One region of the Pseudomonas izuensis genome, then DNA from elsewhere that is predicted to be linked to it. Evidence: riboswitches for the same ligand, from Rfam matches in the RefSeq annotation. Region 1 holds a riboswitch; the other holds the start of a gene.
What was found. A riboswitch is a leader RNA that binds a small molecule or an ion and turns the genes downstream of it on or off. The one in region 1 is predicted to bind cobalamin.
Positions count from the first base shown of each region.

Region 2: linked by a shared signal. The riboswitch ahead of cobO (cob(I)yrinic acid a,c-diamide adenosyltransferase) and the one ahead of cobW (cobalamin biosynthesis protein CobW) in region 1 are both predicted to bind cobalamin.

Region 1 is NZ_AP017423.2:2,698,181-2,708,464, reverse strand. Features, by position in the region: gene LAB08_RS12180 (TniQ family protein) at 1-500, shown strand, start outside; gene LAB08_RS12175 (vWA domain-containing protein) at 1,545-2,090, opposite strand; gene LAB08_RS12170 (magnesium chelatase ATPase subunit I) at 2,210-3,208, opposite strand; gene cobN (cobaltochelatase subunit CobN) at 3,361-7,209, opposite strand; gene cobW (cobalamin biosynthesis protein CobW) at 7,213-8,274, opposite strand; cobalamin riboswitch at 8,374-8,585, opposite strand; cobalamin riboswitch at 8,774-8,999, shown strand; gene LAB08_RS12155 (CbtB domain-containing protein) at 9,121-9,315, shown strand; gene LAB08_RS12150 (CbtA family protein) at 9,327-10,031, shown strand; gene LAB08_RS12145 (cobalamin biosynthesis protein) at 10,028-10,284, shown strand, end outside.
Region 2 is NZ_AP017423.2:5,068,324-5,078,607, reverse strand. Features, by position in the region: gene purM (phosphoribosylformylglycinamidine cyclo-ligase) at 1-142, opposite strand, end outside; gene LAB08_RS22470 (DUF2066 domain-containing protein) at 529-1,587, shown strand; gene LAB08_RS22465 (AI-2E family transporter) at 1,624-2,697, shown strand; gene hda (DnaA regulatory inactivator Hda) at 2,895-3,599, shown strand; gene LAB08_RS22455 (C40 family peptidase) at 3,825-4,472, shown strand; gene LAB08_RS22450 (C40 family peptidase) at 4,638-5,174, shown strand; gene LAB08_RS22445 (O-methyltransferase) at 5,193-5,846, shown strand; gene LAB08_RS22440 (PQQ-dependent sugar dehydrogenase) at 5,962-7,275, opposite strand; gene LAB08_RS22435 (hypothetical protein) at 7,344-7,928, opposite strand; cobalamin riboswitch at 8,082-8,310, shown strand; gene cobO (cob(I)yrinic acid a,c-diamide adenosyltransferase) at 8,393-9,004, shown strand; gene LAB08_RS22425 (cobyrinic acid a,c-diamide synthase CobB) at 9,001-10,284, shown strand, end outside.

The sequences.
Region 1 (10,284 bases):
ACATCAGCAGATTAATTGACTTAGGGATAATTCAGACAAAAAGTGTAATTAATCGCGACAAGATAAAAGGGCGCGAGCTTTGCACCGGAGAAAGCGTTCTAAGGGCTATCGCCTGGCGCAAAAAAAACCTTTCCGTATCTGAAGTCAGCAAAAAAGCAAACTGCAGTCCGCATCTGATTATTATTCGCTTCATACGCTCAGGATTTATAAGCTCTACATTACTCCGACACACCAGCATAATCAGCTTGCCCGACGCCAATCGTATAATTAAACACATAAAAAAATACACTACACTTCAGACGCTCGCAACAGAGTTCATGCGCAATACAGAGGCGATTATAAAAATAATAGAGCAGGGAGGCATGGTTCCACTTTCCAGAGATCATCCAGACTTCATTAATGGACAGGTGACTTTACTTCGCACAGAGGCACAAAGGGTAATGAAGCAATACACAGTGAAAAAACACAGCGCAACGTTAACCAACGAGCAAAAATTTTAAACCACACAACAGTTAAATTACTTTTGCGTCATATTAAAACTTCAACACACATGAGTTTAATTGAGCGAAGGGCTTCTTCGTTGCACGATCACTTTTCGCTCCGAAACTGCTTTTTTCAATATAATTGCTGGTCAATTGTCCGCTTACCTTTTCAGCGCTCGAATAACTTACCGAACTGTAAACCAGGCATGAATTCAAGCCTCAACCATTAATCTAGTCGGGATACTATGTCGCCTGAGATCCATGCGCCGGTTGTAATGTTATGAAAGCTGGTAATGCAATCGCCCAGACGCCCGCCCTAATTCCTTGTCAGCGTCCACACTGATCCTTTCAGAAAATCTCCCAGCCGCATCAAATAAACACTAAGATAGTGACAATTTCTCCATAACGCTTAATCTACATGCATTTATGAAAATTATTAATGTAATCATACTCATATTAAAGTGAGAACGAACCGCGAAACCACTAATAAACTTCTCAAGGAGCTCGCGAATTCAGCTTAAATCTTACTTAAACCTCTACCCCACATTACGGCTCGCCTTGCATGATAGCGAGCCCTAAAATGCTAACGGTCGGAATGCCGTCGTATACGATCTGATCCTCGCTCAACTCATAATCATCGAACCAGAGAAGATACAGTCCCAAACCAACTCAAACATACGCTATCCACGCACTCACAATCTCAGCCGAAAAACGAACCGGAGTGGATTCGCCCCCTCCCTCAGTGGATCCAGGAATCGCGTAAAGTGAAATTGCTCAACGGTTAAATATCCCCGGAAAGGATAACTAGGTACATAATCTCTCTCTAAATGAAAAAAAAATTTCAAAGGGTAAAAAAATCTAGTTCTAACCCATTGTTCCGCCGTACCCTCAATTCCATTTACAATGCAAATCCATGGCAATGGGTAAGTGATCCAACATTAATGGTGGCTGATATGCCGCTTTCGCGAGCAGGCTCGCTCCCACAGTGGATCTCCAGCGTTAACAAATCTCCTGTGGGAGCGAGCCTGCTCGGGATGAGGCCAGCTTAGACAACACAAAAAATCAATCCGGCAACAGCTCATCGATATGCCGATACTCGGCACGCATCTGCGCAGCCAACACCTTGCTGCGCCCAAGCCGAATCGGCCCGCGCTCGATGTCGATCACCAGCCCCGGACAGTCAATGGCGGGCAACGCTGCCCATTCCTTCAATCGGCCATCGGTCACCACCAGCAAGCGCTGCCGCTCCGCCGGAAAACGCTTTTGCCGCGAAGCCAACCAGTGCCCCGCTTCACCCAGCGCCGCCAGCAAAGGTGTGCCACCGCCTGCGCCGAGCCCATCGAGCCAGTGGCGTAAACCACTGGACGCTTTCAATCCTTGCACCTGCCACTTCGGCACCGCACCGCTGGCAGTCAGCAGGGCCAGGCGCGCGCGTTGCCGGTAGGCGTCATCGAATAGATTAGCCAACACGCCTTTGGCGTCACTCAAGGCTTGATGACGGCGGGTCGAGGCGGAAGCATCGACGATCACCAGCCACAACTCATGGGGTGAACGGGTGCGCAGTTGAAAAAGCACATCGGCGCGCTGACGCGGCCTGCCGTTTAGCAAAGTACCGGGCCAATTGACCGAGCCATCGCGTGCGGCATGACGTTTACCCTGCTTGCCGCTGTCCAGACGTCCGGCGCGGGGTCTGGCATTCGCCCCCGCGTCAGATCGAGGGCGAATGCCTAGGGCTTTTTTGGCCAGCTCGGCACTTCACGCCGGGCGCCGGTCGGCAGTGCCTGGGCGGGCATTTCCCCCCATTGACCCTGGCCTTCGCTCGGGTTGGCATTCTGCTTCGATGGCGACGGGTTGGGCGGTGATGCCGGTGGCGTGTGCTCGCGACGACGATGACGCAAGGCAAACTCCGCGACGGCGTCGATGTCTTCCTCGGCAATGGCGCCCGCTCCGCGCCACGCGGCATGGGCACGGGCCGCGCGCAGCCAGACCAGATCGGCGCGCAAGCCATCGACGCCGGCAGCGAAACAGCGCTCGGTGATCTGCCCCAGCGCTGCATCGTCGAGGGGAATACTGGCCAACGCACTACGCGCCTTCTGGCAACGCTCGCGCAAGGATTGCTGCTGGTTCTCCCACTCAGCGCAAAAGCCTTGTGGATCGCTGTCGAAATCCAGACGTCGACGAATGATCTGACCCCGTTCAGCCGGTGCAGTGTGCCCACTAAGGGCGACGTTCAAACCAAAACGGTCGAGCAGTTGCGGACGCAGCTCGCCCTCTTCCGGGTTCATGGTGCCGATCAGCACGAACTTCGCCGAATGCCGATGGGATATGCCGTCGCGCTCCACCAGATTGGTGCCGCTGGCGGCGACGTCGAGCAGCAGGTCGACCAGGTGATCCGGCAGCAGATTGACTTCATCGACGTAGAGCACACCGCCGTCAGCCTTGGCCAACACGCCGGGGGAAAATTGTGCGCGGCCTTCGCTCAAGGCCGCATCGAGGTCGAGGGTGCCGACCAGGCGCTCTTCGGTGGCGCCCAATGGCAACGTGACAAACTGGCCGCTGGCGAGCAGGTCTGCCAGGCCTCGGGCCAGGGTCGACTTGGCCATGCCGCGCGGGCCTTCGATCAATACACCGCCGATCTTCGGGTCGATGGCGGTCAGGTACAACGCCAGTTTCAAGTCGTCGGCGCCGACCACGGCGGAGAGGGGGAAATGCGGGGTGTCGGTCATTATCAAATCTCGGTCATGGTCGGTAATCTCACAAACACCTGATTCCCCCTGTGGGAGCGAGCCTGCTCGCGAAGAGGCCGTCAAATTCAACATATCATTGACTGACAAATCGCTTTCGCGAGCAGGCTCGCTCCTACAGGGGTTGTGGTGTATCAGCTGTCTTCTTCTATATCGAGCAACAGGTTTTCCAGCGCCTCACGATACTCCCCCGGCTCCTTCCACATCCCCCGCTGCTGCGCCTCGAGCATCCGCTCGGTCATGTCGCGCAAGGCATGGGGGTTGTGCTCGCGCACGAAATCCCGGGTGCCCGGGTCGAGCAAATAGGCATCGGCCAGCAACGCGTATTGATGATCGTCGATCAATCGGGTGGTCGCGTCGAAGGCGAACAGGTTGTCGACCGTTGCCGCCATTTCGAACGCACCTTTGTAGCCGTGGCGCTTCACCCCTTCGAGCCATTTCGGATTGGCTGCCCGGGAGCGGATGACCCGGTTCAGTTCCTCCTTCAGCGTGCGAATCTTCGGCAAGTCAGGCTGGCTGTGATCGCCGTGATAACTCGCCGCTGCTTCACCACGCAGGCTTTCCACGGCGGCCAACATGCCGCCCTGGAACTGGTAATAGTCATTGGAATCGAGCAGGTCGTGCTCGCGGTTGTCCTGGTTTTGCAGCACCGCTTGCACCTGGCTTAGACGCTGGGTGAACTGATCGCGGGCGGCGGTGCCTTCGTCGGAACCGCCATAGGCAAAACCGCCCCAGTTCAGGTAAACCTCGGCCAGATCCTCGCGGCTCTGCCACAGGCGACCGTCGATGGCACCCTGCACCCCCGCGCCATAGGCACCGGGTTTGGCGCCGAAAATGCGCCAACCGGCCTGACGCCGCGCGGTTTCTTCATCGAGCCCCGATTGCAGCAAGGCTTCACGTTCGGCACGCACTTTGGCCGCCAATGGATTGAGATCGTCTGGCTCGTCCAGCGCGGCGACCGCCTGGACAGCGGCGTCGAACAAGCGGATCAGGTTGGCGAAGGCATCGCGGAAGAAACCCGAGACCCGCAAGGTGACATCCACTCGCGGCCGGTCAAGCAGGCTCAGCGGCAGAATTTCAAAGTCATCGACCCGTTGACTGCCGGTGGCCCACACCGGGCGTACGCCCATCAGCGCCATGGCCTGGGCGATGTCATCGCCGCCGGTGCGCATGGTCGCCGTGCCCCACACTGACAGGCCGAGCTGACGCAGATGATCGCCGTGGTCTTGCAGGTGGCGCTCAAGAATCAGGTTGGCCGATTGGAACCCGATGCGCCAGGCCGTGGTGGTGGGCAGGTTGCGCACGTCCACCGAATAGAAGTTACGCCCGGTGGGCAGCACATCCAGACGACCGCGACTCGGTGCGCCGCTGGGACCGGCCGGAACGAAACGACCGCCGAGGGCATCGAGCAAGCCGCGCATTTCTGCCGGGCCGCAGGCATCCAGCCTTGGCGCGACCACTTCGCGCAGGTTGTCGAGGATGGCGCTCACCTCAGACCAACCCGCTTCCTGTGGGAGCGAGCCTGCTCGCGAAAGCGGTGTGTCAGGCCCATCAATGTCACCTGACACTCCGCTTTCGCGAGCAGGCTCGCTCCCACAGGGGTAAGTCAGTGCCTGCGAAATCAGTTGTGCGGCGAACAGTTCGAGGCGTTCGCGGGTGTCGCCGGTGGTGCGCCATAGTTCATGGCTGATCGACAACAACGCGTCTGGTCGAGGCCCGGTCCACGGCTCGGCCAATGCACAATCCAGCGGATCAAACCCCAGTTCGAAGGCCTTGGCCAACTCCCGTAGCAGACTCGATTGCGCCCCACGGCCATCACCCCGGGGAATGCGCAGCAGCGCGAGCAAGGTATCGATGCGCAAACGCCCGGTCGGCGACTCGCCGAACACGTGCAGGCCGTCGCGGATCTGCGACTCTTTCAGGTCGCACAGGTACGTATCCAGCCGTGGCAGCCAGATCGCCGCATCGGCGTCGCTGTCGAGCTGTTCGTCCAGTTGCAGTTCGCGGTCGATGTGCGTGTCGCGCACCAGTTGCAGGATGTCGCGCTGCAATTCCCGGGCGCGGCGCGGATCGAGCAGTTGTGCTTCGTAATACTCGTCGGCCAGCAGTTCGAGGTTGCGCAGCGGACCGTAGGTTTCGGCGCGCGTCAGGGGCGGCATCAAGTGGTCGATGATCACTGCCTGGGTGCGACGCTTGGCCTGGGCGCCCTCGCCCGGATCATTGACGATGAATGGATAGATGTTCGGCAGCGGCCCGAGCAGCGCGTCCGGCCAGCAGCTTTCCGACAGCCCGACGCCTTTGCCCGGCAGCCATTCGAGGTTGCCGTGCTTGCCGACGTGGATCACGCCGTGGGCGCCGTAGGTGTTGCGCAGCCAGAAGTAAAACGCCAGGTAACCGTGGGGCGGCACCAGGTCCGGGTCGTGATACACCGCACTCGGATCGACCTGATAGCCCCGCGCCGGCTGAATACCGACGAAGGTCAGGCCGAAACGCAGGCCGGCGATCATCATTCGTCCACTGCGATACATCGGATCGTTTTCCGGTGGCCCCCAGCGCTCCTGCACCGCCGCGCGGTTGGCTTCGGGCAGTGCATTGAACATCACCAGGTAGTCGTCCATGGCCAGGCTTTGCTGGCACGGACGCTGGTCGATTGTGTCAAGATCGTTGCTGACGCCGCCGAGTAATTGCTGGATCAAATCGGTGCCGCTCTGCGGCAAATCGGCCGCTAGCGGATACCCTTCTTGATGAAGCGCACGCAGAATATTCAGCGCAGCGGCCGGGGTATCCAGGCCCACGCCATTGCCGATGCGACCGTCACGGGTCGGGTAATTGGCGAGGATCAGCGCCACCCGCTTTTCAGCATTGTGCAGGCGCGCCAGATCGATCCAGCGTCGTGCCAGTTCGGCGACAAAATCCATGCGTTCCGGTTGTGGCCGGTAGCAGACCACATCGGACTGACTGCGCTCGCTGCGCCAGGCCAGGTCCTTGAAGCTGATCGGCCGGCTGATGATCCGCCCGTCCAGTTCCGGCAGCGCGATGTGCATCGCCAGGTCACGGGGCCCGAGACCCTGCTCGCTGGCGCGCCAACCCGGTTCGTTGTCCTGGGCGCAGATTGCCTGAATCACCGGGATATTGCGGCGGAACGGCCGCAGATGCGGCGCTTCGGGGCTCGATTGCGCGAACCCGGTGGTATTCAGAATCACCCCCGCCTCGACTTCGTCCAGCCAGTCCTCGACCACCGACAGGCAGCCGGGTTCTTTCAGACTGGCCACTGCAATCGGCAACGGGTTCAGCCCCGCTGCCTGCAAACGCTGGCAGAAAACATCGATGAATCCGGTGTTCGCCGCCTGCAAGTGCGAGCGGTAGAACAGCACCGCCGCTACCGGCTGACCGGCCTGCCAGTCAGCCTGCCAATCCTTCAGGGTCGCGGGGCTTTTTCGTGGGTGGTAGACCGCCGTGCGCGGCAGGATGTGTGGCTCGGCCCAGGTGTAATCACGGCCCAGCCAACGGTGGGCCAGACAGCGAAACAGGTCCAGCGCATTGGCCATGCCGCCCTGGCGCAGGAAGTGCCAGAGTCGGTCACGGTCTTCGGCAGGCACGGTGCTCAGATCGCTGAGCTCCGGGTCCGGACGGTCGTCGCCCGGCACCAGGATCAGTTGCACACCGCGCTGCGACAACTCCACCAGGCGCTCGACGCCATAGCGCCAATAAGCGATGCCGCCATGCAGCGAGATCAATATGACCTTGGCATGGCGCAGCACCTCATCGACGTACAGATCGACCGAAGCGTGATTCTGCACCTGCATCGGATTGGCCAGGCGCACGCTCGGGTAATCGTCGGGCAACTGCTGCGCCGCTTCGGCGAGCAGCGCCAGGCTGGAGTCGCCGCTGCACAGGATCACCAGCTCGGCGGGGGTTTGTCCAAGGTCGGCAATGTTGTCATCCGACACGAATCCGCCGGGCTGGGTCCTGAGCAGGTGCATGGATTACACGCTGAGCGCGGCGCGCAATTGCGCTTCGAGTGCGGCGGCGTCCAGTTCCTGGCCGATCAACACCAGACGTGTGGTGCGCGCTTCTTCGGCGCCCCACTGACGGTCGAAGTGCTTGTCGAAACGGGTGCCCACGCCCTGGATCAGCAGGCGCATCGGTTTGTTCGGAATCGCCGCGAAGCCTTTGACCCGCAGGATGCCGTGCTGGACCACCAGTTGCGTCAGCGCGTCCAGCAGCAGGCTCTCGTCAGAGGCAGGCAGTTCGATGGAGATGGAATCGAACGCGTCATGGTCGTGATCGTCTTCACCTTCATGGTGGTGATCGTGATGACTGTGACGGCTGTCGATGTGTTCTTCGGAACCGGCGCCGAGGCCGATCAGCACGTCCAGCGGCAGGCGACCGTTGCTGGCTTCGATGACCTTCACCGCCGGCGGCAGCTCTTCGGCGACTTCCAGGCGCACGCGGGCCAGGTCTTCCGGATTGATCAGGTCGGCCTTGTTGAGGATCACCAGGTCGGCGCTCGACAGTTGGTCGGCGAACAGCTCGTGCAGCGGCGACTCGTGATCCAGGTTCGGGTCGAGTTTGCGCTGGGCGTCGACCTGGTCCGGGAACGCAGCGAAAGTGCCGGCGGCCACTGCCGGGCTGTCGACCACGGTGATCACCGCGTCGACGGTGCAGGCGCTGCGGATTTCCGGCCACTGGAAGGCCTGGACCAAGGGCTTTGGCAGGGCCAGGCCCGAGGTCTCGATGAGGATGTGATCGAGATCGCCGCGACGGGCGACCAGTTCGCGCATCACCGGGAAGAACTCTTCCTGCACGGTGCAGCACAGGCAGCCGTTGGCCAGCTCGTAGACGCGGCCGTTGGCTTCTTCTTCGGTGCAACCGATGGAACATTGCTTGAGGATTTCGCCGTCGATGCCCAGCTCGCCAAACTCGTTGACGATCACCGCGATACGGCGGCCCTGGGCGTTGTCGAGCATGTGCCGCAGCAAGGTGGTTTTGCCCGAGCCGAGGAAGCCGGTGACGATGGTGACGGGGAGTTTGGCCAGTGTTTTCATCGGATGCCCTTTGGCAAGGTGGCGGGCATACGGGACGAGAACCGGCAACGCGCCTGCGCGCCGGAAGCATTCGCCACCGGATCACCCCGCCCGGTTGTAGTGAGAATCTGTATCGAGGCAGGTCTCCTGGCTGACAGTGTGCCAATCCTTGGATTGGCGTTGGCTGCGCCTTCCCGCGGGCTCAGGACCTGAGCGTGCAGTGGCGTGGCAGCGAACATCACCGTTCACAGTTGCGGGGGCAGCCGCGGCATTGACCGCGTTCCCTTCTTAGCTTCGGCAAATGCCGAAGAACCTCGAAAGCGCAAGGCTACGCATCGTATTGGGGCGGGTCAATGATCATGCTGAGTTCTGTGGTGGCCGGGATGCCGCCATCGCGAGCAAGCTTTGCTCCTACAGGTTGTCGGTGTCCTTGTGGGAGCAAAGCTTGCTCGCGATTGGGGCAACTCGGTCTCAAGATGAGAACCGGTGCCAATTGACGCCCCACCCCCGCCCATGCTCTCCTACACACCTTGTTACGGGTGCCCTTCACAGGGTGAAACGGGAAACCGGTGAATCATGTGCTTTACTCTAAAGCCATGTCAGTCCGGTGCTGCCCCCGCAACGGTAAGCGAGCGAAGCGTCAGATCCACTGTGCCGATGTGGCATGGGAAGGTGATGCTTGAAGGTCAAGGCATTTGCCTGCGCCCCTCGTGAGCCCGGAGACCGGCCCGCAACACGAAGTGATCAAACTTCACTGAATGACAAACCCGCGGTGGGCGGGCGCTGTTCGAATCGCTGCGCGCCCGTTCGTGCAGTGACTCTGCATGCGCTTTTGATTCCCCCGCTGACAGAACAGAGGGAAACGCCATGTCGATCATCAGCAGCACCGGCCACACAGCCTCCTCCAGCACGACTTCCACCCTTGCCCAACGCATCACCGCCGCCATCTGCGCGTCGATCCTCGGTGCATGCCTTGTGTATTTCGCCGGTTTCTCGCACATCGAAGCGGTCCACAACGCCGCCCACGATACCCGTCACAGCTCCGCGTTCCCGTGCCATTGAGACCTGCCGACATGATCAAGCGTATTGCGCAAACTGCAGGGTTCACCGGCTTGCTGGCGGCCCTGTTGCTGACGCTGTTGCAAAGTTTCTGGGTCGCCCCGCTGATTTTGCAGGCCGAAACCTACGAAAAAGCCGAGCCAGCGGTCGTGGAAGTTCATGAACATGCCGCCGGCGTCGCCGCCCATACCCACGATGCCGAGGCCTGGGAGCCGGAAGATGGCTGGCAGCGCGTGCTGTCGACCACGGGCGGCAATCTGGTGGTAGCCGTTGGCTTCGCCCTAATGCTCGCCGGTCTCTACACCCTGCGCGCGCCAACCAAAACCTCCCAGGGTCTGCTCTGGGGCCTGGCCGGTTACGCCACCTTCGTACTGGCGCCGACCCTCGGCCTGCCACCGGAATTGCCGGGCACCGCTGCCGCCGACCTGGCACAACGGCAGATCTGGTGGATCGGAACCGCCGCCTCCACCGCTGTCGGTATCGCGCTGATCGTGTTCAGCCGCCACTGGCTGATGAAAGTCCTCGGCGCGGCGATCCTTGCCGTTCCCCATGTGATTGGCGCACCGCAACCGGAAGTGCACTCGATGCTCGCCCCGGAAGCCCTCGAAGCCCAATTCAAAATCGCTTCGCAGCTGACCAACATGGGGTTCTGGCTGGCCCTGGGCCTGATCAGCGCCTGGTTGTTCCGCCGCAAAAACGATGGCCAATACCACGCATGACTGATGCAAGCACAGCGCCGACCCTGGTGGTCGGCCTGGGCTGCCAGCGAGGCTGTCCCGTCAGCACGCTGCGGGCGCTGCTCGATCAGGCGCTACAGGCCAACCAGATCGAACTTCATCAGATCAAGGCACTCGCCAGCATCGACTTGAAGCGCGACGAACCGGCCCTGATCGAACTGGCCGAGCAGCTTGGCTTGCAAATGATGTATTTCAGCAGCGAACAATTGGCGGTTTATCAACCGCAGCTCAGCCA
Region 2 (10,284 bases), 2.4 Mb from region 1:
GGGCGCCGAAACCGCCCAGGCCGCCCATGACTTCCGGGCGCGCAGTGCGCTTGGCGACGCTCTTGATGCGTTCGACCAATGCTTCACCGGCGTCGATGTCTACACCGGCGTCCTTGTAGCTCAGGGAGGGTTGCTTGCTCATGATCCAGGCCTTTAGGGGGGATTTCTGGGTAACGACCGAGTTCAGCGGGGGCGCGCCGAAATCGACGAGGGCGATTGCCTCACGCGAATTTCGAAAGTGCCCGGCTGTTGCCGGTCTGCGAAGGCGCGCGATTTTATCAGGCTTGAAGGGCAGCGGCCATCCTCACGCCGACGGCAGGGGCATATCGGCTTAAAAAAACCTTCATTGTTGTGTGTTGGTTGCATCCTTCACGCTTGAGCAGGGTATCGTCATTAACCGTCTATCGTTATGACAGTGCGAAAACTTACCCGGGCCGTGTGAATGTTTTGCGCCGGGCGATGGTCACAGCCTTGCTCGATCGTGTTCATGCGGCCTGTTCCAGCCGCTCTTGTCGTCAGGAATCTTCCATGCGTTTTTGTAAATTCTTGTTTGTGGGCTGTTTGTCTCTGGTCAGTCTGGTCAGCCATGCCGAAACCGTCAAAGGCCTTTATCAAGTGCGCGAACCGGTCAGTGGCCAGTCGCCGGAAGAGCGTGAGCAGGCGACACAGCGCGCCCTCGATACACTCGTCTTGCGTCTGACCGGCGACCCCAAGGCGGTGCAAAACCCTGGACTGGCGGCGATCCGCAAGGACCCGCAGCAAATCATCAGTCAGTACGGCTTTGACGCCGGGCCGCCGGAGGTATTGAAAGTCGATTTCGATCCGGCCTCCACCGAACAGGCGTTGCGCCGTGCCGGGCTGGCCATGTGGGGCGCCAGTCGGCCTTCGATTCTGGGATGGTGGTTGAACGATTCCACCGAGGGTTCGAGCCTGGTGGGCGACGGTCAGGCCAGTGCGGCGCCGCTGCGTCGCGCGGCACAACACCGCGGCTTGCCTTTGCGGCTGCCCCTGGCGGATCTGAATGAACAGATTGTCGCCACTGCACCCAATCTGGAAAGTGCTGATCCCGCGCCGCTGCACAACGCATCGGAACGCTACAATGCCGACGCCTTGCTGGCGGTGCATGCCCGTGAAGAGGGTGGGCAGTGGCAAGCCAAGTGGCGCTTGTGGCTGGGCGACCAGAAAGAGGCGGGTAGTGTCCAGGGTGCCGATCAAGCGGCTCTGGCAGACGCGGTGATGCTGGCGGTCAACGAGCGGCTGGCGCCACGATTTGTTGCCAAGGCAGGTGCGTCGACTCAGCAGTTGCTGGAAGTGCAGGGCATGAATCTTGAGCGCTATGCGACCCTTGGACGTTTGCTGGAGCCTTTTGGCGGGCGCCCGCAAAGTGTCGATGGCGACCGGATTCTGTATCGGGTCAATGGCAGCACCGAGCAGTTGCGGGCGCAGTTGTCGCTGGCGAAGTTGCAGGAAGTTGCGGCGGCACCGGCCCCTGTCGCCGCGGCACCTGCTGCGCCGGCGACCGGCGGTTCGGCCCCCGCCGCAGCGCCCGTCGCTGCACCGACACCGCAATTGCATTTCCGCTGGTAATTATTCTTTCTTTATATAGAAGCAATGGAGTGGTTCATGGCCGATACGCGGCGTTGGTTCTGGTTGGGTGGAGTGGTTCTGCTCTGCGCGTTTATCTGGCTGCTGCACCCGATCCTGACGCCGTTCCTGGTGGCGTTGTTGCTGGCCTATCTGTTTGATCCGCTGGTGGATCGACTGGAGAAGGCCGGGCTGTCGCGAACCCTGGGCGTGGTTGCCGTGTTCGCACTGTTCATATTGATCTTCACCACGCTGCTGCTGGTGCTGGTACCGATGCTCGCCAAGCAGCTGTTTCGTTTGTATGAGCTGGCACCGCAGATGCTCGACTGGTTGCAGCACACCGCGCTGCCGTGGGCGCAATCCAAGTTCGGTTTGTCGGAGGGTTTCTGGAAGTTCGACAAGCTCAAGGCCGCCATCAGTGAGCACATGGGGCAGACCAGCGACGTTGTCGGGGTGGTATTGAGCCAGGCGACGGCTTCCGGTCTGGCGCTGATTGGCTGGCTGGCGAATCTGGTGCTGATACCGGTGGTGACGTTCTACTTGCTGCGGGATTGGGATCTGATGATGGCCAAGATCCGTAGCTTGCTGCCGCGGGATCGGGAGGAGCGCGCAGTGTCCCTGGCCGGTGAGTGCCATGAAGTGCTCGGGGCCTTCGTTCGCGGACAGTTGCTGGTGATGGTGGCGTTGGGCGTGATCTACGCCGCGGGCCTGATGCTGGTAGGGCTGGAGTTGGGGCTGTTGATCGGTCTGATTGCCGGTCTGGCGGCGATTGTGCCGTACATGGGGTTTGTGATCGGTATAGGCGCGGCATTGATTGCCGGTCTGTTTCAGTTCGGCGGTGATCTGTATCCGATGATTGGTATCGTCGCGGTGTTCATGGTGGGGCAGGCGCTGGAGGGCATGGTGCTGACGCCGTTGCTGGTGGGGGATCGAATAGGTCTGCACCCGGTGGCGGTGATCTTTGCGATCCTGGCCGGTGGAGAACTGTTCGGTTTTACCGGCGTTCTGCTGGCGCTGCCGGTGGCGGCGGTCATCATGGTGCTGGTGCGTCATGTGCATGATTTGTATAAGGATTCAGAAATCTATAGTGGTGTGGACGAGCCAGAGCTTTGAGCGGCTTTGCGAACAACCCGGATTGACGCCGGGTTGATACCTGCACCGCCAAAGAAACTGTCATCAAACCGGGGCGCCAACGCAAACCTTTGATTTTGCTTGTGGTCTGTCGCATTGTGCGGTCGGCTTCACGGGTATAAACTTCGCAAACTTTACACAGAGGCCACTAACGGTTCCTTTGGAACTGTTCAGTCAGCATGAAACCGATTCAGCTGCCCCTAGGTGTGCGTCTGCGTGACGACGCCACCTTTATCAACTACTACCCAGGCGCCAATGCCGCTGCACTCGGCTATGTCGAGCGGCTGTGCGAAGCCGACGCCGGCTGGACCGAAAGCCTGATTTATCTCTGGGGCAAGCACGGGGTAGGTCGCACGCATCTGTTACAGGCGGCTTGCCTGCGTTTCGAACAGATGGGTGAACCGGCGGTGTATCTGCCGCTGGCCGAGTTGATGGATCGCGGCATCGAAATCCTCGACAACCTCGAGCAGTACGAACTGGTCTGCCTGGATGATCTGCAAGCGGTTGCCGGCAAGGCGGATTGGGAAGAGGCGCTGTTCCATCTGTTCAATCGTCTGCGCGACAGCGGTCGGCGCCTGCTGATTGCCGCGTCGACGTCTCCGCGGGAACTGCCGGTGAAGCTGGCGGACCTCAAGTCCCGCCTGACCCTGGCGTTGATCTTCCAGATGCGCCCGCTTTCCGACGAAGACAAACTGCGCGCCCTTCAGCTGCGCGCGTCCCGTCGAGGCCTGCACCTGACCGATGAGGTCGGGCATTTTATCCTGACCCGTGGGACCCGCAGCATGAGCGCGCTGTTCGAGCTGCTTGAGCGTCTCGACCAGGCCTCCCTTCAAGCTCAGCGCAAGCTGACCATTCCCTTCCTCAAAGAAACGCTGGGCTGGTAGCTAGCCCGGTAAATCTGCGGCCTCCAGCGATTTTTGGCATATTTCAGGCGCCAGAAAATGCGCTTTCCTGGCAATTGCAGGCTGCGTAAAGGATCAAAATGGGCTTAAGCGCTTAGATGTAAACGAGAAACCGGGAAGTCACAAAAAGTTCGATTGAATTTGCAAATGAGGTTGATAGCGGGCATAGTCTCGGCTTCTTTACAACTAACAGCCACGGTCGTGCCCATGCTAAAGCGCTTTGCACCCCTCGTGCCCCTCGCACTCGTTACCCTGTTGTTCGGTTGCGCTGCCCACACCCCAGTGGCCCAGCAAGAGCAACAACAGCAGGTTAAAAACTCTGTTACTGCCCAGTCTTCCATTCGTTATCAAGACTCTCTTTTCCAGGAAGAAGTGGCCACCGAAAAAGAACTGGCCGCCTTCGCCGACGGCAAGTCCTATCAGCTTCCGGTTCTGGCCGACAGCATCCTCGAACGCGGCATGTCCCTGATCGGTACCCGTTACCGTTTCGGCGGTACCTCCGAAGCCGGTTTCGATTGCAGCGGTTTCATCGGCTATCTGTTCCGCGAAGAGGCGGGCATGAACCTGCCACGGTCCAGCCGTGAAATGATCAACATCGATGCACCGTTGGTCTCGCGCAACAAGCTTGAGCCGGGTGATTTGCTGTTCTTCGCCACCAACGGCCGTCGCGGTCGTGTCAGTCACGCCGGGATCTACCTGGGTGATAACCAGTTCATCCATTCCAGCAGCCGCAAAAGCGGTGGCGTGCGGATCGATAGCCTGGGCGACAGCTACTGGAGCAAGACCTTCATCGAAGCCAAGCGCGCACTCGCGATGGCTCCGAATGCCAGTCCGATTGTCACGGCGCGCAAGTAAGCGGACAGTTCGTAAGGCGAACTTAAAGTCTTACTTGAAGTTTGCCGCATAAGCGCTAGAATCTGATCCATGAATGATGGCAAACCGCCTGCGTACTGCGCAGGCGGTTTTCTTTTCTGCGTCCTCTGCAGAAAAAAGCCGCAGCCAGATCAGGATGCTCTGCTTATGTCGACGTCGGCCCGCCTCGCAATCATGCTTTTCGCAGCGCTGCTCAGTGCCTGCGCCAGCCGCACACCACCGCCAGCGCCGGTGGTTCGCGCTCCCATCGTTTTCGGTCCTTCCCAAGCCTTTTCGCCTGAAGCGGAAGATGTGCTGTTTCGTGCATTGGGCCTGGTGGGCACGCCTTATCGCTGGGGTGGCAATACACCGGACTCCGGTTTCGATTGCAGCGGGCTGATCGGTTATGTGTACCGTGATGTCACCGGCATTTCCTTGCCGCGCACCACCCGCGAAATGATCTCCATGCAAGCGGCCGATGTCGGCAAGGAAGGCCTGCAAACAGGTGACCTGGTGTTCTTCGCCACCAACGGCGGCTCGCAGGTCAGCCATGCCGGCATCTATGTTGGCGAAGGTCGTTTTGTCCATGCACCTGCCACGGGGGGCACGGTCAAGCTCGACAGCTTGTCCAAGGCTTATTGGCAGAAAGCCTACCTGAGTGCCAAGCGCGTCCTGCAACCGGAGCACCTGGCGCGCAATCCGTAACAGCCAGAGGTTGTGGTCATGACCGCTCGCACGCTCAATCTCGACGATTCGCTCTATCACTACCTGCTTGACGTGTCCCTGCGCGAAACGCCGCTGCTCAAGCGTTTGCGCGACGAAACCCAGGCGCTGCCCATGGCGCGCTGGCAAGTGGCGCCAGAGCAGGGGCAGTTTCTTGCATTGCTGGTGAAACTAACCGGCGCCAGGCGTTTGCTGGAAGTCGGCACCTTCACCGGTTACAGCGCCCTGTGCATGGCTTCGGCATTGCCGGAGGGCGGTTCGTTGATCTGCTGTGATATTCCGGGCGATTACAACGCAACGGCGCGCCGTTACTGGCAGGAAGCCGGGCTGGCGGGGCGAATTGAGCTGCGTCTGGCGCCGGCGCTGGAGACCCTGAGCAAACTGGATCAGCCAGGCCAGTTCGATCTGATTTTCATTGATGCCGACAAGGCCAACTATCCAGCCTACCTGGAGCATGCGCTGCGCCTGTTGCGCACCGGCGGTCTGGCGGTGTTCGATAACACGCTGTGGAGCGGTCGGGTGCTGGAGGACAATCCAGAAAGTGCAGATACCCGAGCCATTCAAGCGCTCAATCGTGCCTTGAAGGATGACTCGCGGGTCGATCTGTCGCTGTTGCCGCTGGGGGATGGGCTCACCCTTTGCCGCAAACGCTAAACACAGAGTCCCTGTGGGAGCGAGCCTCCTCGCGAAGAGGTCAGCACATTCAGCATCAAAGTTGCCTGTACTGACGCATTCGCGAGCAGGCTCGCTCCTACAGTGGTATGTGGTGCTATTTAGTTGCCGACACCCGCCACACCTTGTTCCCCACGTCATCGGCCACCAGCAAATCTCCCTGCTGGTCTATCACCACACCCACCGGCCGGCCCATGGCGTTTTCTTCGTCATTGAGGAACCCGGTGAGTACATCCACCGGCTGTCCGCTCGGTTTGCCGGCGCGGAAGGGGACGAAAATCACTTTATAACCGCTGTGTGGCTTGCGGTTCCATGAACCATGCTGGCCGACAAAGGCACCTTCCTTGAATTGCGCCGGCAGCGTGTTGCCTTGGGCAAACGTCAGCCCCAGCGACGCGGTATGCGGGCCGACCGCATAGTCCGGCGCAATCGCCTTGGCCACCAGTCCGGGGTTTTGCGGTTCGACGCGGATGTCGACGTGTTGGCCGTAATAGCTGTAAGGCCAGCCATAGAACCCGCCGTCCTTCACGGAGGTGATGTAGTCCGGCACCAGGTCGCTACCGATTTCATCCCGCTCATTAACAGCCGTCCACAATGCGCCGCTCGCAGGCTCCCAGGCCAGTCCGTTCGGATTGCGGATTCCCGAAGCAAAGATCCGGTGGTTGCCGGTGGCGCGATCCACTTCCCAGATCGCCGCGCGTCCTTCCTCCTGATCCATGCCGTTCTCACCGACGTTGCTGTTCGAGCCGACGGTGACGTACAGCTTGCTGCCGTCCTTGCTGGCAATGACGTTTTTGGTCCAATGGTGATTCAGGGTGCCCCCCGGCAGATCCACGACTTTGACCGGCTGCGACTTGATCGACGTGTCGCCGTTTTCATAGTGGAAGCGCAGCAGGCGGTCGGTGTCGGCGACGTACAGATCATTGCCGACCAGGGTCATGCCGAAGGGGGAGTTGAGGTTTTCCAGGAATACCGTGCGAGTTTCGGCGACACCGTCGTGGTCGCTGTCCCGCAGCAGGGTGATGCGGTTCGGGCTGGGTACGGTTGCACCGGCGCGGGCCATGACTTTTTTCATGACCCAGCCACGAATGCCTTTGCCGTCATCCGGTTTGGGCGGGGCGTTGGTTTCGGCGACCAGCACGTCGCCATTGGGCAGTACATACAACCAGCGCGGATGATCGAGTCCCTCGGCAAAAGGGGCCACTTGCGTGCCGGCGGCGGCGACGGGTCTGGCGCCGTCCGGCCAGCCGATTGCCGGGGCGATGTTCACCGTCGGCATCAGCGTCTTGTTGGGTTCCGGGAGTTTGGGCGACGGGCCGGTGCCGTCGGAGACTTGCATCGTGGAGGTCTCACCGCAACCGGCGAGCCCTCCGGCGAGGGCGATGATGAGAGCGAGCTGAAGCTTGCGCATGCTGATCTTCCCTATGAATCCATTGACCTGATCAGTAGAGAAGCGCAAGCGCGTGATGGTTCAACCGGTCAGCCGCGGGCCTCCTTGAGCAGCACGGCGATGCCCGGGTGGTAATGGCCCGCTTCGTTGCGCAACTTGCGATAGGCATAAGGGAAATACCAGGCCACGGCGCAGGTGTGCTCCTTTTGCAAGTCGTCGACCATGTCCTGCAGTTCTTCCGGGGTGGCGCCATGCTGGGCTTTTTGCGGTGCGACGAACAGGCAGCCGAGTTTGAGGTCGCTGGCGTAGCTGATTTGTCTGGCGTTGCTGGTGATGTCTTGCAGGGCCTGGGTCAGGTTCAGGCTGTTGACCCGTGGCCAGCGTTGTGTGGCCTGCAGCCAGGCGCGTGTTTCGGGCGTGGCGATAAACAGGTCGGCGCGACCATTGCGTTCGCCTTCTTCGATCTGTTTGCGGGTGGGCGATTGTTGCAAGGTGACCATTTCCGCCATCCACGCCGACGAGGAGAGCAGACCGAGGTTGGCTTTTTCGTCGAGCCAGTACGGCGTTTCGTTATCGCCGCGCACGGCGTTGTAGCGGTCGATACACTCGAACCAGCGCTCCAGCACCGGGCGCAGGAATTCCAGCTTCGGATTGCTGATGATCATGCCTTGCATGTGGCTCACCCTTGTTATTGTGTTATGAGGTTTGTGGCGCTTTGATATCATTGCTGGGCGTGCGGCACAAGATTGACGTCAGTAAATTGATTGACGGTAGATAATCACTTGCGCGGCCTGTCTTCAATTGACGCTCCACCCCCAACCCTCTAACCTTCGCGGCTTGTTTCAGGTGCTCTGTGGCTTGCGCCGACAGAGTGAAACAGGGAAGCCGGTGAGTGGCCGATTCAAAGCATGATGGCCTGCAATTCCGGCGCTGCCCCCGCAACGGTAAATGAGTGAACACTGTGCCTTGAGCCACTGTGTCAATTGACATGGGAAGGCGCACAGTCGGCAAACGCCGCTCATGAGCCCGGAGACCGGCCTGATCCATCCAAGCGGCATCACGGTGGGCGATGCCAGGCTTCTTGCCATCTATTCTTGTGCCTGCCCGCCGTTATCCAGCCTCAACGGAGAGCTCCCCCATGACTGATACCCCTGATCGTGACGAACGTCATCTGGCGCGCATGTTGCGCAAGAAAGCCGTGATCGACGAACGCATCGCCAATTCCCCGAACGAATGCGGCTTGCTGCTCGTGTTGTCCGGCAACGGCAAGGGCAAGAGCAGCTCGGCGTTCGGCATGCTCGCCCGGTCGCTGGGCCATGGCATGCAGTGCGGCGTCGTGCAGTTCATCAAGGGCCGCAACAGCACCGGCGAGGAATTGTTCTTCCGACGCTTCCCCGAGCAGGTGCGTTTTCACGTGATGGGCGAAGGCTTTACCTGGGAAACCCAGGACCGTCAGCGTGATATCGCCGCCGCGGAAGCGGCCTGGGCGGTGTCGCAGGAACTGCTGCGTGATCCAGCCATCGGCCTGGTGGTGCTGGATGAATTGAACATTGCGCTCAAGCACGGGTATCTCGATCTCGATCAGGTGCTCAGCGATTTGCAGGCGCGTCCGCCGATGCAGCATGTGGTGGTCACCGGTCGCGGCGCGAAGCCGGAGATGATCGAACTGGCCGACACCGTCACCGAGATGGGCATGGTCAAGCACGCCTTCCAGGCCGGGATCAAAGCGCAAAAAGGCGTCGAGCTGTGAATCAACCTCGTCATTGCCCGGCGGTACTGATTGCCGCGCCGGCCTCCGGTCAGGGCAAGACCACCGTCACTGCCGCACTGGCCCGTTTGCATCGCAATCAGGGGCGCAAGGTTCGCGTGTTCAAATGTGGCCCCGACTTTCTCGACCCGATGATCCTCGAGCGCGCCAGCGGTGCGCCGGTGTATCAACTGGACATGTGGATGGTCGGCGAGCAGGAAAGTCGCCGCTTGTTGTGGGAAGCCGCAGGCGATGCCGACCTGATCCTGATTGAAGGGGTGATGGGGCTGTTCGACGGCACACCGTCCAGCGCCGACCTGGCGCGGCACTTCGGTGTGCCGGTGCTGGGCGTGATCGACGGCACCGCCATGGCCCAGACCTTTGGCGCACTGGCGCTGGGGCTGGCGCGCTATCAACCGGATTTGCCGTTTGCCGGGGTCCTGGCCAACCGCGTTGGCACCTTGCGTCACGCACAATTGCTCGAAGGCAGCCTGACTGAAGGCTTGCGCTGGTACGGCGCCTTGTCCCGGGAAACCGGGATCGAATTGCCAAGCCGGCACCTCGGCCTGGTGCAGGCCAGCGAGTTGAACGACCTGGATATGCGCCTCGATGCGGCGGCCGATGCCCTGGCCAGCAGTTGCGAAGTCGCGCTGCCACCGACGGTGGAGTTCGCCGCGCCGGATGTGATCGCAGCCGAACCGTTGCTGTCCGGCGTGCGCATCGCCGTGGCCCGGGACGAAGCGTTTGCCTTCACCTACGGTGCCAGCCTCGATTTGTTGCGGGCGATGGGCGCCGAGTTGTCGTTCTTCTCGCCGATCCGCGACCGTGTGTTGCCAGAGGCGGACAGTCTGTATCTGCCGGGTGGTTATCCGGAATTGCATCATGTGGCACTGTCACAGAACACGTCGATGCTCGATGCAATCCGCGCGCACCACGCCGCCGGCAAGCCGTTGCTGGCCGAATGTGGCGGCATGCTGTATTTGCTCGATTCGCTCACGGATGTCGAAGGTGCTCGCGCAGAACTGGTCGGCTTGCTGAGCGGTGATGCGGTGATGCAAAAGCGTCTAGCCGCGCTGGCCCTGCAAGCGGTCGAACTGCCGGAAGGTTCGCTTCGCGGCCACACCTATCACCACTCGCTGACCACCACCGAACTGACGCCGATTGCCCGGGGCTTGAGTCCCAATGGTGGGCGCGGGGCGGAAGCGGTTTATCGCGAGGGGCGAATGACCGCTTCTTATGTGCACTTTTATTTTCCGTCGAATCCGACGGCGATTGCCGCGCTG